DNA from 3 places in the Methylobacterium sp. GC_Met_2 genome. Region 1 is predicted to be linked to each of the others. Evidence: predicted binding sites of a transcription regulator. Region 1 holds the regulator's gene; each other region holds the start of a gene.
What was found. Region 1 encodes PhoB, which activates phosphate uptake and scavenging genes when phosphate is short. Its sites were predicted from a motif close to TGTCATNNANCTGTCAT; they were not measured.

Region 1 (5,152 bases):
ACGCAGGACTATATCACCGGCCGCTTCGGCTAAGCTGTTTCGAAGACCGGTTTCCGCGCCATCGCGACCCGGGCGCCGCGGCGGCCGGGCGGGATCGCGGCAACCGGGTGGGATCGCACGTCCTGGCCCCCATCGAAGGATCCATCCATGCCCGGCCATATCGTTACCTCCTACGACACCGATCTCGAAAACCTCCGTCGCTCGATCTCGGAGATGGGCGGCGTGGCGGAGAAGATGACCACCGAGGCGACCGACGCCCTGGTGCGCCGCGACGACGGGCTCGCCCAGGCGGTGATCCTCGCCGACAAGCGCCTGGACGCCCTCCAGAGGGATATCGAGGAGCGCTCCGTCCTGCTGATCGCCCGGCGGCAGCCCCTGGCGATCGACCTGCGCGAGACCATCTCGGCGATCCGCGTCTCCGGGGACCTGGAGCGGATCGGCGACCTCGCCAAGAACGTGGCCAAGCGCGTCGTGGCGATCTCCGATCAGGCGCCGGCGCAGAAGATCGTGCTCGGCGTGCGCCACATGAGCGACCTCGCGGAGGGCCAGCTGAAGGACGTGCTGGACGCCTATGCGAGCCGCGATATCGAGGCGGCCCACGACGTGTGGGAGCGCGACGGCGAGATCGACGCGCTGTACAATTCCCTGTTCCGCGAGCTTCTGACCTACATGATGGAGGATCCGCGCAACATCTCGTTCTGCACGCACCTGCTGTTCTGCGCCAAGAATGTCGAACGCATCGGCGATCACACGACCAACATCGCCGAGACGATCCACTACCTCGCCACGGGCGAGACGCTCGCCGGAGAACGGCCGAAGAACGATGCGTCGAATTACGTGACGGTGGATGGGGGTCTGGCGCCGTGAAGCGCTTCCCGGGGCGCAGGATCCTGGGGGCGTCGCCGCCGTGACGGTCGGTTTCGGTTGAGGCTGGGCGGAGCCTCCGGCACCATTGCCGCGTCCGCCGCGAGAACGGGTCATCGAAGGTGAGTATGCAAGTCCTGATCGTCGAGGACGAGGAGGCATTGACCACGCTGCTGCGCTACAACTTGGAAGCCGAGGGCTTCCTGGTGGATACGGCGGCCCGGGGCGACGATGCGGAACTGCTTCTGGCCGAGCGCATGCCCGATCTGGTCCTGCTCGACTGGATGCTGCCCGGCCTGTCCGGGATCGAGCTTTGCCGCCGCATCCGGGCCCGGCGGGAGACCGAGCGGCTGCCGGTGATCATGCTGACCGCCCGGGGCGAAGAAGGCGACCGGATCCGGGGCCTCGGGACGGGCGCCGACGATTACATCGTCAAGCCGTTCTCGGTGCCGGAACTGCTCGCCCGCATCCGCGCGCTCCTGCGCCGGGCCAAGCCGGCTCATGTCTCGGATCGTCTGGCCGCCGGCGACCTCGAACTGGACCGCACCGGTCATCGGGTGCGCCGGGCCGGCGAGGAGCTGCATCTCGGCCCCACGGAGTTCCGGCTGCTGGAATTCCTGATGCTGGCCCCGGGCCGGGTCTTCTCCCGCGAGCAGCTTCTCGACGGGGTCTGGGGTCACGACGTCTACATCGACGAGCGCACCGTCGACGTCCATGTCGGCCGCCTGCGCAAGGCGCTGAACGGCCCACGCCAAGCCGATCCGATCCGCACCGTCCGCGGCTCCGGCTACGCCTTCGACGAAACCTTCTCCCTCGAAGCCTGAATCGCCAAGTCCCGATTTCGAAAGGTCAAGACCTTTTGCGGGTGCAGGGCGGAGCCTTGCTATGGGGCGAAGCCCGAGCGTCTGGACTCCGCCCCGACACCCCGCCAAAGGGCTTCCGCCCTTCGGGAACCCCCGATCAGCGGGTGAGCGCGGCACTCCTGTCGGCGGCCGGCACGGAGGCCAGGGCCTGGAGCACCGTGCCCTCGGTGAGGATCTGGGGCAGCACCTGGGGCTCGCCGCCGTCGGTGTAGAGCAGGTAGAGCGGCACGCCGCTCCGGCCGTGCTTCTCCAGCAGGCGCGTGATCTCGGGGTTCTGGTTGGTCCAGTCGCCCTTCAGATAGGTGATGCCCCGCTCGGCCATCGCGGCCCGCACGGCCTTCGTGGAGAGGGAGGTCGTCTCGTTGACCGCGCAGGTGATGCACCACGCCGCGGTCATGTTGACGAAGGCCGGCTTGTGCGCGCTCGTCAGCGCATCGAGACGGGCCTGCGTGAACGGCTCGATACCACCGGCGGCGGCCTGCGCGGTCGGCGCGGCACGGTCCTGCGGGAGGGTGGACACCAGGGCCACCACGGCGATCAGGGCGAGCGCCGCACAGACCTGCGCGATCCGGCGTGCCCCGGGCGCGGCGGCGCGTCCGCGCTCCCAGGCCCAGGCGGAGAAACCCACCAGCACGAGGCCGATCAGCGCCGCCAGAAGGCCCCGCGGATCGACCTGCTGCGCCAGGACCCAGACCAGCCAAGCCACGGTGGCGTAGACCGGGAAGGCGAGCACCTGCTTGAGCGTCTCCATCCAGGCGCCCGGCCGCGGCAGCGCCCGAAGGGCCGGGGGCCAGAGAGTGAGAGCCAAGAACGGCAGGGCGAGGCCGAGCCCGAGGCTCGCGAACACGGCAAGCGCCACACCTGCGCTCTGGGTCAGCGCGAAGCCGATTGCCGAGCCCATGAACGGCGCCGTGCAGGGCGTCGCCACCAGCGTGGCCAGCACGCCCGTGAAGAACGAACCACTCAGGCCGGAACGCCGGGTCAGGCGATCGCCGACACCCGCGAGCCGTCCCCCGACCTCGACCACGCCGGACAGGCTCAGACCCATCGCGAAGAGCAGATAGGCGAGCCCCGCCACCACCAGGGGCGATTGCAGCTGGAATCCCCAGCCGATCGCCGCCCCTCCGCCCTTCAGGGCGATGAGCACTCCGGCCAGACCCAGGAAACTCGCCAGCACGCCGGCCGTATAGGCGAAGCCGTGCAGGCGCAGGCGGGCCGGACCCTCGCCCGCATGCCGCACGAGACTCAGCACTTTGATCGACAGGACGGGGAAGACGCAGGGCATCAGATTGAGGATGAGGCCGCCGAAAAAAGCGAAGGCGGCGGCGGTGGCAAACGTCAGCAGGTCGAGGTCGGGCGCGGCGGCCCCGGCCGGCGTCGCCGCGACGGGAACCGACGGATCGGTCGCGGCCGGAAGCACCGGCTCGTCGCCATACGCGAAGGCGAGGCGGCGGCTGCCGGATTCGGTCACCTCGTCCAGGGTCAGCACACCCGGAAGGGCCGTGGGAGCCGCTTCGGTCGGGCTGCTCCGGGCGACGGTGAGGTGCAGGCCGGTGCCGTCGACCGCCATCACCTGTGCGCTCGCGTTGTCGATCGCGGTCTCGGCATACGGGAAGTAGGCGGCGTTCCGGATCGTGTCGGGCCTGAGCCCCGTCGCCGTGAAATCGAGCTGCAGGGTATCGCCCTGGCTCGACAGGTTCATCGGCCAGAGCGCAGGGGTCGGGAGGGCGGCCCGAGCGCGGGCGAACAGGGCTGCATTGTCCGGATCGGGACGCGGCTCGCCCACCGGCACGGTGAGGGCAAGATCCGCGGAGCCCGGCACGCACTCGGTCTCGCAGACGAGGTAGGTCAGCTTGGCCTGGATCTGCACCGGGTTGGCCGGATCGAGGCTCGGCGGCGGCGTCACGGGGACGAGGAGCGTGACCTCGCCCTCGTAGCCGTAATTCATCAGCGTCGCGATCGGGATCCGCTCCGGCGCCGGCCACTGGAGCGCCCCGGCGTTGAAGCCGGCCGGCAGGGTCCAGGTCACCTCGGGCGGCAGGCCCGAATCCCCCGGGTTGCGCCAGTAGACGTGCCAGCCGGGCTTCACCTGCATCCGCACCGCGAGGGTAAAAGGCCGCGCCCCCGCCACCGCGGCGGGCTCGGCGACAAGGCTCGACCGCACCAGATCCGGCGGCGTGCGCAGGCCCTGCGCCAGGGCCGCCGACAGGCTCGCGGCGAGGACCAGAATCGGGAGGACGAGGCGGCGGATCATGCTGTCCCTTCGCGGGCCGGGCGGCCGCGGTTTCAGGCCCAGCGTTCGGGCCATTCCGTGACGACGCGCTTACCACGAAGGGCCGTGGCGGTCGCGCGCCGCGGCCTCACCCGGGCAGCGGCGCCGTGGCGCGCGCCAGCCAGTCGCGCGCTCCGGCATCGAGCTCCGGCGACAGCGCCTCGCGGACCCAGACATGGTAGGCGTCGATCCAGGCGCGCTCCCCCGGTTCGAGCAGCTCGGTCTGGATCAAGTTCCGGTCGTAGGGCGCCAGCGTCAGCGTCTCGAAGCCGAGCATCGGGCGCTCGCCGTCCGCGATGGCGCGCGTCTCGACCAGAACGAGGTTCTCGATCCGGATGCCGTAGGCGCCGGCCGCGTAGTAGCCCGGCTCGTTCGACAGGATCATGCCGGGCTCGAGCGCCACCGTACCGGTCTTGGCGATCCGTTGCGGCCCCTCGTGCACCGACAGGAAGGCGCCGACGCCGTGGCCGGTGCCGTGGTCGAAATCGAGCCCCGCCTGCCATAGGGGCGCCCGGGCGAAGGCATCGATCTGCGCGCCGGTCGTCTTGTTGGGAAACACCGCCCGGGCGATGGCGATATGGCCCTTCAGCACCCGGGTGAAGCGGTCGCGCATCGCCGCGCTCGGCGCGCCCACCGCGACGGTCCGGGTGATGTCGGTGGTGCCGTCCGGGTATTGCGCGCCGGAATCGATCAGGAACAGCTCGCCCGGCCGGACCGCCCGGTCGCTGGCGCGGGTGACCCGGTAGTGGACGATCGCCCCGTTGGGTCCGGATCCCGAGATGGTCGGGAACGAGACGTCGCGCAGATCGCCGCCCGCGGCGCGGAAATCCTCCAGCGCCTCGACGGCGGCGATCTCGGTGAGGCCCCCGGCCGTGGATGCCGCGTCGAGCCACGCCAGGAAGCGGACGACGCTGGCCCCATCGCGCTGATGGGCGGCGCGCGCGCCCGCGATCTCGGCGGCATTCTTGAGCGCCTTCATCGCGGTGATCGGATCCTTGCCGACATCGACCGTGCCGCCGGCCGATTCGATCCGTTCCTTGAGGGCGACCGCGCCCGTGGCCGCATCAAGCCGGACCCGGGCCCCGCTGAGCGACGCCAGCCCATCCTCAAGCTCGGCCTTGGGCAGGATCTCGGCGACGGGCGCGAGCGCCGC
Region 2 (5,152 bases), on a different contig from region 1:
GGCCCCCAGGTGGGCCATCGGGCGCCAAACGCCGCCGTCTCGCGCGACCAAAGCGTGTTCGACCTGACCACCGGCTACGGCTTCACCGTGCTGGCCTTCTCGCGCAAGGCGCTGGAGCGGGACATGCGTCACCGCATTGTCGACGAGCTCGATGCCCTCCGGCGAGACGGCGTCACCGCCTATCTTATAGCCCGCAACGCGATCGGGCGCGACGGGCGCAGCGTCGCCGCCACATCGCCCGACGCGTTCGATAGATACGGACTGCGTGAGAGGGACGGGCAGGCGATCTACGTGATCCGCCCGGACGGCTACGTCGCCTGGCGCGGCGAGGGTCTCGATGTGGCTGGTTGCGGACGCTTCCTCGAACGGCTCGCACCGAAGGCTGTGTCCCATGGATAAGCGCGCGGTCTGGTCGACCTTCAGGGCCAAGCCCGGTCGGGAGGATGAGGTCGAAGCGTTCCTGGAAGCCTGCGCCGCCGGCATCGCCGGCGAGCGGGGTACGACGACGTTCTTCGCGCTGCGGCTCGTCGACGGGCGCTACGCCACCTTCGCCGACGACGCGGCCTTCCAGGCGCATCTCACTGGGCCGACGGCCCTTACGGTCATGGACCGGGCGCATGACCTGTTCGCCGACGGCGTCGACATCGTGCAGGCACAGGTTCTTGCCGCCAAGGAGCCTGAGCGATGACGGAACACACGAAGAGCGCCGAACTCATCCGCATCGGTGGGCTCACGCTGCGCTTCCTCCAGGACCGGCACAGCACGGGCGGGGCGCTCGACCTGTTCGAGATGACGGTTCAGCCCGGGGCCGCGATGCCGGTGGCGCACTATCACGAGACCTGGGACGAGACCGTCTACGGCCTGTCCGGCACGACGTGGCGCATCGCGGGACAGGACGTGCCGGTCGGTCCAGGTGAGTCCGTCTTCATCGCGCGCGGCGTGGTCCATGGCTTCCGCAACGACGGCAATGGCGAAGCCACGTGTCTGAGCCTGCTTACGCCGGGCGTACTCGGGCCGGAATACTTCCGGGAGATGGCCACCCTCGCGGAGGGAGCAATCCATGATCCCGCCGCCATGAAGACTGTAATGGAGCGGTACGGCCTGATCCCGAGTGAGAATGGCTGACGCGGAAACCTTTTCTCGAATGATGGCGTCCGCCATCCACCCGACCTAGACCTGCGGAAGCAGCGACATCGTCGTGGGTGGTCGAAAGCAGTCGGACAGCCTCGGGGCGCCACCGAGGATGCAGAAAGGACTTCAGCTGGGCCTTCCTTATCAGTGCGCCGGCGATTTCCCGGCGGCACCGGAGGAATGCTTCTTCTTTTTACGCTTGCCGGTCCGCAGAACCACCTCCGCGTTATCTTCGGCGACGCGCTCGGCCAACGCGAAGTTATGCAGCTCCGGCGTCCCATCCTGGTTCGCTGACGACGCTTCGGTCACGGCAAAGAAGGCCGCACGCACGATCTCCTTCTTGCTCGCCTCTGGATGCCGCTCCCGGACGGCGGCGCGGATCGCCTTCGGCTTCATGCCCGGCACCGCGATGCTGCGCAGCGTCGCGGTGATCTCCTCGATGGAGGTCATGCAGTCTCCTCGGCTCTGAAAAAGGGTCGAGCTGCTACCTTTAACCTATGTGACGCTCCGATGACACGGCCACACGCCGCGCTTCTCGTTCGGCCCACCTTGTTCACGCCTGTGTGAAGCCATATCGAACCCCTACGTTCCTTCCCGAGACCGGAACGCACTCAGGGCGCGCCTCTCCGCGAGGCGGCGCCGCTTTTTATCGCCCCTCTGGACGCCGTAGCCGGCAAGCTCGCCGGAAAATGTAGCCGATCGTCTGGAGCCGTAGCTCTGCGGTCGTCGTCTTGTCGCGGATACACACCTAGATGGCCGACATGGCAAAGCGGCCGATGACCCTCGACCTGTTCGCCACCCTCGACATCATCGACGATGATGTTTCGGCGGTCGTGGATGCCTATTTGGCTGATACCACATCCCGAAACGTGGCGTTCGGGGAGGGCTATAGCATCGACCCCGCGGCCGCGGTGGCCGCCCATCCGTTTGCCCGCACCTTGATGGGCCAACCTTGGGCCGACGAGGAGCTTCGGCGCGCGGCTGTGCGAGCCGCCATCCTGCTAGCCGAGCCCGAGCGAATTTGAACGTATGCGCGGCGATGCCGCGAACTTTGGAATTCGACCACTGGCAAGTAGTTCATAGATCGCTTGTGCCGGGCAACCGGCATCCCGCCCTTCGTAGCAGACGGAGGTTTGGACGCAACGATCCACGGGCGAGGATGTGAAGCGGCCCTCGTCCTCTGCCGCCTCAGGCCGTCGTGCAAGTGTCATGACATCGGAGCGACATCGGCGGCTGTCGCTGCCGAGAGGTCGTTTTGCTCGCTTCCCTGACGCCAGGCTCCCCGACCACCTTGAGCCTGATCCTCGGCTGCCTCGTCCTGGCGCTCGTCTTCGAGTTCTCGAACGGCTTCCACGATGCCGCCAACGCTGTCGCCACGGTGATCTACACCCACTCGCTGAAGCCCTTCCCGGCCGTCGTCTGGTCCGGCCTGATGAACTTCGCGGGCGTCATCCTCGGCGGCATCGCCGTCGCCTACGCCCTCGTCGAACTGATCCCGCCCGACGCGCTCACCCCGCCGAACGGCGGCGCCGCGGTGGGCATGCTCGCCGCTCTGTTCGTCTCCGCTCTGTCCTGGAACATCGGCACGTGGTGGCTGGGCATCCCGAACTCCTCGTCACATGCGCTGATCGGTTCGCTCATCGGCATCGCCGTCGCCGACACCTTCCTGCACGGCCGCGGCCTCGCACAAGGCGTCGATTGGCACCAAGTCTGGGACGTACTTGCCTCGCTGCTGGTCTCGCCGTTGCTCGGCTTCGGCCTGGCGCTGCTGGTGTTCCAGTTGCTGAAGCGCGCCGTGCACGACCGGCACCTCTACGAGCCGCCGAAGGAGGGACAGCCGCCAGTCTGGTGGATGCGCGCGCTGCTGATCTTCACCTGCACCGGCGTTTCGTTCGCCCACGGGACCAACGACGGCCAGAAGAGCATCGGCCTGATCATGCTGACCATCATCGGCCTGTATCCGGCCGAGTACGCGCTCAACCCGCAGATGACCCAGCCGCAGATCGCGCAGGTCGCGTCGGACTTGAACCTCGCGGCCGACCTCATCGCCCGCTTAGGCAACGACCGGAAGAGCGAGGGTGCTCAGGCGGCCCACGAGATCCATAATCGGCTCGAACGGATTGGCAGCCTGGGCGACGTGGCGGCCGACGAACGGACCGTGATCCGCGACCGCCTCAACCGCGTCCTCACCGAGCTGAAGGCGGTCGAGGACAACGGCGCGACGCCCGAAGCCGACAAGAAGACCGCCGAGGCGCTCCATGGCCGGCTCGGTCGCACTGTGCAGTACGCCCCCTGGTGGGTCCGCATCGTCAGTGCGCTGTGCCTCGGGCTCGGCACGATGATCGGCTACAAGCGCATCGTGCGCACGCTGGGCGAGCGGCTGGGCAAGCAGCACCTCGTGCCGGCGCAAGGGGCCGCGGCGGAGCTGGTTGCCGCGGGCCTGATCGGCGGGGCCGGTATCACAGGCTTCCCGGTAAGCACCACGCACGTCGTGACGGGCGGCATCGCGGGGACGATGGTGGGGTCGGGCGCGGGCGTGCAGCCGGCGACCCTGTGGCAGATCGCGACGGCCTGGGTTCTCACCCTGCCCGCGACGATCGTCTTGTCGGGGACGATGTTCTACCTGATGTCGTGAGATTAGCATCATGAGTGCTACAACTGACGGCCGGATCTTCGGCATGGTCCGTTCCCTGTCGCTCGTCGTTCTCGCAGGTGCGGCCGTCAGCCTCACTTCGGCAAGAGGTGCCAATGCTTGGGGAGACGAGGGACACCGCATCGTCGGCCGCATCGCCCTTTCGCTCCTGACGCCGCAAGCCCGGAGGCAAGTCGACGCGCTTCTCGCCGCAGACACGGATACGCTTACGGCCCCGGATTTTGTCGCGCGCACGACCTGGGCCGATCACTGGCGCGACTCGGACCGCAACACCACGAAGATCCGCTACACCGCCACACAGCAGCGGCATTTCGTCGACATCGAGCTCACAGCGCCCGACCTCGCCCAGGCCTGCGCGGGATCGCCGCTTCCCGCCGGCAGCCCAGCCAGCATCGAGCTTGCGCAGGATTGCGTCCTCGACAAGGTTCGGCAGTTCGCAGCGGAACTCGCCGATCAGGAGACCGCTGGGCCTGAGCGCATTCTGGCGCTGAAGTATCTCTTGCACTTCACCAGCGATCTGCATCAACCGCTGCATGCAGCCGACAACCACGACGGCGGCGGCAACGACGTTCCGCAACCAAACAGTTAGGTGCCCGTTCACCCGGAACCGCTGCGACGCACAATTGTTGCTGCACCGCACGTCTCAACAGCGTGCTGTCCCTAGTGGGCGTTTCCTCCCTAGACTGGCCGCTCCCCTGTGGGGCGGCCTTTTTTGATAGCCTGATCCAATCCTATCCCTGATGTGGCTCGGTACTTTTAGGGTATGTGAAAGGAGACCCTCGCGGCTGGTCCGTTATGGATGTGCCTTCAGACCGACTGTCTGTAGGTAGCCGTTCAGATCAGCGACGTGCTCAGCCGAGACGACAGCGCCGATGTAGCCGTCCGGCCTTACCAGAACCCAATCCCCGCTTCCGAGACCATAGGCGTCGCGGAAATGGCCGCGCGTGTCGATCAGATCGCCGCGGGCGCCGATGGCATGGATGCGCAGACCTTGTTGCGGTGCTTGGGCCGCGCGATCCGTCTCGTAGCCGATCAGCGTCCAGTGCGGACCTTTGAGGAGGTCGAAAACGCGCACAGCCTTACCACCGACACCCATTAGTGGCGCGTCCGGGGCGCGATCACCCGCGAGGATGCCGCCGTGGCGTTCAGGGGCCTCAAAGGCCAGAGAAGAGGTTGGATAGGCGAGATCGAGTTGCTGCACTATGCGGCCCCGGCGCATGTCGCCGCGCTTGGCCGCTTCAAGCAGCCCCGTGGACAGCCCCAGCATCGCCGCCGCAATCGGTCGTCGCTCCTCCTCGTAGGTGTCCAGCAGGGCGCCAGGCGCGCCGGCCAGTACCGCTGCCAGCTTCCAGCCGAAGTTGTAGGCAT
Region 3 (5,152 bases), on a different contig from region 1:
TCTCGCAGCCCGCCAGCACCGCAGCCGAAACCAGGGCCGCGCCGATCAGCGCTGTCTTCCGTGCCAGCCCGTTGCGTACGATCATCGCCCCACTCTCCCCGAGGCGCAGCCCGCATCCCGCGCGCCCGCCCCGCCCCTCGCCGTTCTCAAGCCCGCGCCGCGCGCCGGGTCCACCCGCTCCGGGGTACCGTCGCGCATTACGGTGAAGGCCGGCTTAAGAAGCACGCCTGCCTGATTCGACCCGTCGCCCGTCCAGGCGTGGGGGAATCGACCGGCAGCCTTCGACACCGACCACACCGTGGTGGAAGCGGCGGGATGTGGCGAAGGTATGGCCCGCGCGCACGCCGGCCCCGCGGCAGGCGCTCAGGCCGCCACGCAGCGGCAGGGGTGTGCCTTTGAGGCCTCAGCCGACCGGTTCGGATCCCAGGCGGGTGACGTGCCCCATCTTCCGGCCGGGCCGGGCCTCGCCCTTGCCGTAGAGGTGCAGGTGGGCGCCGGGCTCAGCCAGCAGCGCATGCCAGTCGTCGGCCTGGGCGCCGATCAGGTTGCGCATCTCCACCGGCAGGCCGCCGGTCCGCGCCGGATCGCCGAGCGGCCAGCCGCAGACCGCCCGGACATGTTGAGCAAATTGCGAAGTCCGCGCGCCCTCGATGGTCCAGTGGCCGGAATTGTGGACCCGCGGCGCGATCTCGTTGACGACGAGGCGCTCAGCGCCGTCCTTCCGCACCAGGAACATCTCAACGGCGAGCACACCGACATAGTCGAGCGCGTCGGCGATGCGCTTGGCGATATCGAGGGCGGCACGGCTGGTCTCGGGCGTCAGGCCGGGGGCCGGCACCCGGGTCAAGGCCAGGATGTGGTCGCGGTGCTCGTTCTCGCACAGGTCGAAGGCCGCGAAGCTGCCGTCGTGCGCGCGGGCGCCCACCACCGAGACTTCGCGCTCGAACGACACGAAGCCCTCGAGGATCAGCGGCGCGCCGCCGAACTCGGCGAACAGGGCGTTGCGGTCACCCTCGGATCGCTCCCGCAAAATGCGTTGGCCCTTGCCGTCATAGCCGAAGCGGCGGGTCTTGAGCACGGCCGGCAGGCCGATCGTGGCGATCGCCCGGTCGAGATCGTCGGGCGTGTCGACGGCCTGGAACGGCGCGGTCGGGATGCCGAGCCCGTTGATGAATTCTTTTTCCGATAGGCGGTCCTGCGTGGTGGACAACGCCCGCGCGTTCGGGTGCAGGGGGGCGTGCCGGGCCAGGATGTCGGCGGTGGCGTGCGGGATGTTCTCGAACTCGTAGGTGACGACATCGACGCTGCGCGCGAAATCCGCCAGCGCTTGCGGATCGTCGTAGGCCGCGCAGGTGGTACGGGCGGCGACATCGAAAGCGGGGCTGTCGCGGTCGGGGGCGTAGACGTGCACCTTGAGCCCGTAATTCGCCGCCGCGAGCGCGATCATGCGCCCGAGCTGCCCGCCACCGACGATGCCGAGGGTGGAGCCGGGGCCGAGGGTCTTGTCCGTCACGCGAAAAACTCGTCCGTCACGATGTCGCTTCCGTCTCCGGCCGCTCGGCCACCGAGGCGGTCTGGGCCGCACGCCACGCTTCGAGACGCTCCGCCAGACCCGGGTCGGAGAGCGCCAGCACCGATGCGGCCAGCAACGCCGCGTTGACCGCCCCGGCCCGGCCGATCGCCAGGGTCCCCACGGGAATTCCGGCCGGCATCTGCACGATCGACAGCAGGCTGTCCTGGCCGGAGAGCGCCTTCGATTCCACCGGCACGCCGAAGACCGGCAGGCGGGTCATCGCCGCCGCCATGCCCGGCAGGTGCGCGGCGCCGCCCGCCCCCGCGATCACGACCTTGAGACCGGCCGCGACCGCGCCCTTGGCGAAGGCGACGAGCCGATCCGGGGTGCGGTGGGCCGACACGATGCGCGCGTCGTAGGGCACGGCGAGCGCATCGAGCGTCTCGGCGGCGTGCCGCATGGTCGCCCAGTCGGACTGGCTGCCCATGATGATCGCGACCGGAGGCGACACCATCGTTGATCCCGGCAAAAGAGGGCGCTTACAGCCGCGGCGGCCCTGCGGCAAGGCTGCTCCGGACGGCGTCCACTGGCATCAGGCGATGATGTCCGGCGTAATCGCGTCCTCGATGTGGTAGATCCGGTCGCGCAGGGTCAGCTTGCGCTTCTTCAGGCGCTGGATCTGCAGCTGATCGCCGGCGACGCTCCGCTCCAGCGCCTCGATGGCGCTGTCGAGATCGCGGTGCTCCTCGCGCAACCGAGCCAGTTCGGCCTCGAGTTCCGACTGCGCGCTCTCACTCGACTCATCCGCCATCGTCACCTGCGGGCCAAAGGATCGCTCATCACCCGATGAGAGCATGCGTCACGCCCTTTCTTGGGACAAGCCATGCCGGAAAGCCTTCACCAAGCTTAGCCGGAGAAAACGCTTCAACAGGTGCGGCATCCTGTGTCAGTCTTGGCGTGTCGAAACGATGACAGGAGATTCGACTCATGTCGCTGCAGACGCATCTGAGCCAACTCGCCCGGAAGCACGAAGCCCTCGAGCGCGAGATTCACGAAGCGATCCACAGACCTTCGGCGAACGACCTCCACATCGCCGAACTGAAGCGACGGAAACTCCTCCTCAAGGACGAGATCAATCGGCTGCGGGGGGCCGGCGACACCCTGCACTGAGCCACTGATTCGTCTTCACAGTTCATAGACCCGGCACGACAGTCGCCGCCGCATCGGGAGCCCCGGTGCGGCGGTTCTCGCTTGGTCCGGGCAGAGCCCCTCGGCGGCTTGGCATACGCTGGTTGCTCACGCGCGCGGACCCGTCGCGCGCCTGCACGAGAATGCGCTACTCTGCCGCCGCCGCCGGAGAGCGGCCCGCGGGGGAACGCCGACCGATGACGAATGCCAGCCCTCCGGGCCGCTATCCCGAGATCTACGAAGCGGCGCGTCGCGACCCAGAGGCGTTCTGGCTCGATGCGACCCGGGCGATCGACTGGGCGCAGACGCCCACCCAAGCCTTTGCGCCGGAATCTGGCCCCTACGGCCGCTGGTTCTCGGACGGGTCGCTCAACGCCTGCCACAACGCCGTCGACCGCCACGCCGACGGAGCACGGGCCGAGCAGGTGGCGATCCGCTACGATTCCCCCGTGACCGGCACGAAGCGCAGCATCACCTACCGGGCGTTGCGCGATGAAGTGTCGACGCTGGCCGCGGTCCTGGCCGGGCTCGGGGTCGGCAAGGGCGACCGGGTGATCCTGTACATGCCGATGGTGCCGGAGGCTTTGTGCGGCATGCTGGCCTGCGCCCGGCTCGGTGCGATCCACTCGGTGGTGTTCGGCGGCTTCGCGGCGAACGAGCTGGCGGTGCGGATCGAGGATGCGGCGCCGAAGGTGATACTGGCCGCCTCGTGCGGGATCGAGCCGAACCGGGTGGTCGCCTACAAGCCGCTTCTCGACGCGGCGATCGACGCCTCGCGCCACAAGCCCGAGTCCTGCCTGATCCTCCAGCGCCCGCAAGGCCCCGCGACGCTCGTGCCGGGGCGGGACCGCGACTGGGCCGAGGCCGTGGCGGACGCCGCGGCAGCGGGGGAGCGGACGGCGTGCGTGCCGGTCGCCGCCACCGACCCGCTCTACATCCTCTACACCTCCGGAACGACGGGGAAGCCGAAGGGCGTGGTGCGTGACACGGGCGGCTATCTCGTCGCCCTCGCGTGGTCGATGCCGAACCTCTACGGGGTGCAGCCCGGCGAGACCTATTTCTGCGCCTCCGACATCGGTTGGGTCGTCGGTCACTCCTACATCGTCTACGCGCCGCTCCTGCACGGCTGCACGACGGTGCTGTACGAGGGCAAGCCCGTGGGCACCCCCGATGCCGGCGCCTTCTGGCGGGTGGTCGCCGAGTACCGCGTCGTGTGCCTGTTCACGGCGCCGACGGCGCTGCGGGCGATCAAGAAGGAGGATTCCAAGGGCGCGCGGATCGCCGATTACGACCTCTCGGCCTTCCGCAGCCTGTTCCTGGCCGGCGAGCGCGCGGATCCGGACTCGGTCGCCTGGGCCGAGCGGGTGCTGAACCGGCCGGTCGTCGACCATTGGTGGCAGACCGAGACCGGCTGGCCGATCGCCGGCAATCCGATGGGGCTCGGCCTGCTGCCGGTGAAGCACGGCAGCACCTGCGTGCCGATGCCGGGCTACCGGGTCGAGGTTCTGGACGAGGGCGGCAAGCCCGTCCCGGCCGACACGATGGGCACCATCGCGATCCGCCTGCCCCTGCCGCCCGGCTGCCTGCCGACCCTCTGGGGCTCGGACGCGCGTATGCGGTCGAGCTACCTCGCCACCTTCCCGGGCTATTACGACACCTCGGATGCCGGCGTGATCGACGCGGACGGCTACATCACGGTCCTCGGGCGGACCGACGACATCATCAACGTCGCCGGCCACCGGCTCTCGACCGGCGGCATGGAGGCGGTCCTGGCCGGCCATCCGGATGTGGCCGAATGCGCGGTGATCGGCATCCGCGATTCCCTGAAGGGCGAGGTGCCCTGCGGCTTCGTGGTGCTGAAGGCCGGGGTCGATCGTCCCACCGAAGCGATCGAACGAGAGCTGGTCGCCAAGGTGCGCGACGAGATCGGCCCGGTGGCCGCCTTCAAGCTGGCGCTCACCGTGCCGCGGCTGCCCAAGACGCGCTCGGGTAAGATCCTGCGCGCCACGATGAAGCGCATCGCCGACCACGAACCGTGGACGATGCCCGCCACGATCGACGACGCCACGGCCCTCGACGAGATCGGCGAGAGCCTGAAGGACCGAGGGATCGGCGAACATTAGGGATCCCAAAGGGCAAGCCCTTTGGCGGGGCGTCGGGGCAGAGCCCCGACATTCGGGCTTCGCCCGACGATCGAGCGAAGCTCGACAGCAGGGTTCCACCCTGCACCCGCAAAAGGCCCCGGCCTTTTGAAACCATGACTTTTTTCCGAGTGCGCTTCTTGCGCCTCGCCAGCCCATGACCATCTCTAGACCATCCAACCGGATGGCCCAGAGATGGCGAGACGATGAGCAACACGGGACCCGAGCCCCGGCCGAAGGTGCCGGACAGCGAGAAGATCACGGTCAATCTCGGCTTCGTCGATCTCGGTCGCATCGACCTGATGGTCCG

Region 2: a site for PhoB is predicted at 2,326-2,342, ahead of OXS49_RS16635 (inorganic phosphate transporter). Genes of this name have one in related genera too.
Region 3: a site for PhoB is predicted at 2,471-2,487, ahead of OXS49_RS27055 (DUF465 domain-containing protein). Genes of this name have one in related genera too.

The regions. Positions count from the first base shown of each region.
Region 1 is NZ_JALNUM010000092.1:11,049-16,200, reverse strand. It holds gene pstB (phosphate ABC transporter ATP-binding protein PstB) at 1-33, shown strand, start outside; gene phoU (phosphate signaling complex protein PhoU) at 148-867, shown strand; gene phoB (phosphate regulon transcriptional regulator PhoB) at 993-1,688, shown strand; gene OXS49_RS24540 (protein-disulfide reductase DsbD domain-containing protein) at 1,825-3,981, opposite strand; gene OXS49_RS24535 (aminopeptidase P family protein) at 4,088-5,152, opposite strand, start outside.
Region 2 is NZ_JALNUM010000046.1:7,802-12,953, reverse strand. It holds gene OXS49_RS16660 (FAD-dependent monooxygenase) at 1-399, shown strand, start outside; gene OXS49_RS16655 (antibiotic biosynthesis monooxygenase) at 392-688, shown strand; gene OXS49_RS16650 (cupin domain-containing protein) at 685-1,125, shown strand; gene OXS49_RS16645 (hypothetical protein) at 1,276-1,581, opposite strand; gene OXS49_RS16640 (hypothetical protein) at 1,884-2,156, shown strand; gene OXS49_RS16635 (inorganic phosphate transporter) at 2,387-3,766, shown strand; gene OXS49_RS16630 (S1/P1 nuclease) at 3,810-4,373, shown strand; gene OXS49_RS16625 (FAD-dependent oxidoreductase) at 4,578-5,152, opposite strand, start outside.
Region 3 is NZ_JALNUM010000115.1:2,174-7,325, forward strand. It holds gene OXS49_RS27035 (tetratricopeptide repeat protein) at 1-85, opposite strand, end outside; gene OXS49_RS27040 (5-(carboxyamino)imidazole ribonucleotide synthase) at 404-1,513, opposite strand; gene purE (5-(carboxyamino)imidazole ribonucleotide mutase) at 1,530-2,027, opposite strand; gene OXS49_RS27050 (DUF465 domain-containing protein) at 2,106-2,324, opposite strand; gene OXS49_RS27055 (DUF465 domain-containing protein) at 2,501-2,683, shown strand; gene OXS49_RS27060 (propionyl-CoA synthetase) at 2,899-4,824, shown strand; gene OXS49_RS27065 (CopG family transcriptional regulator) at 5,049-5,152, shown strand, end outside.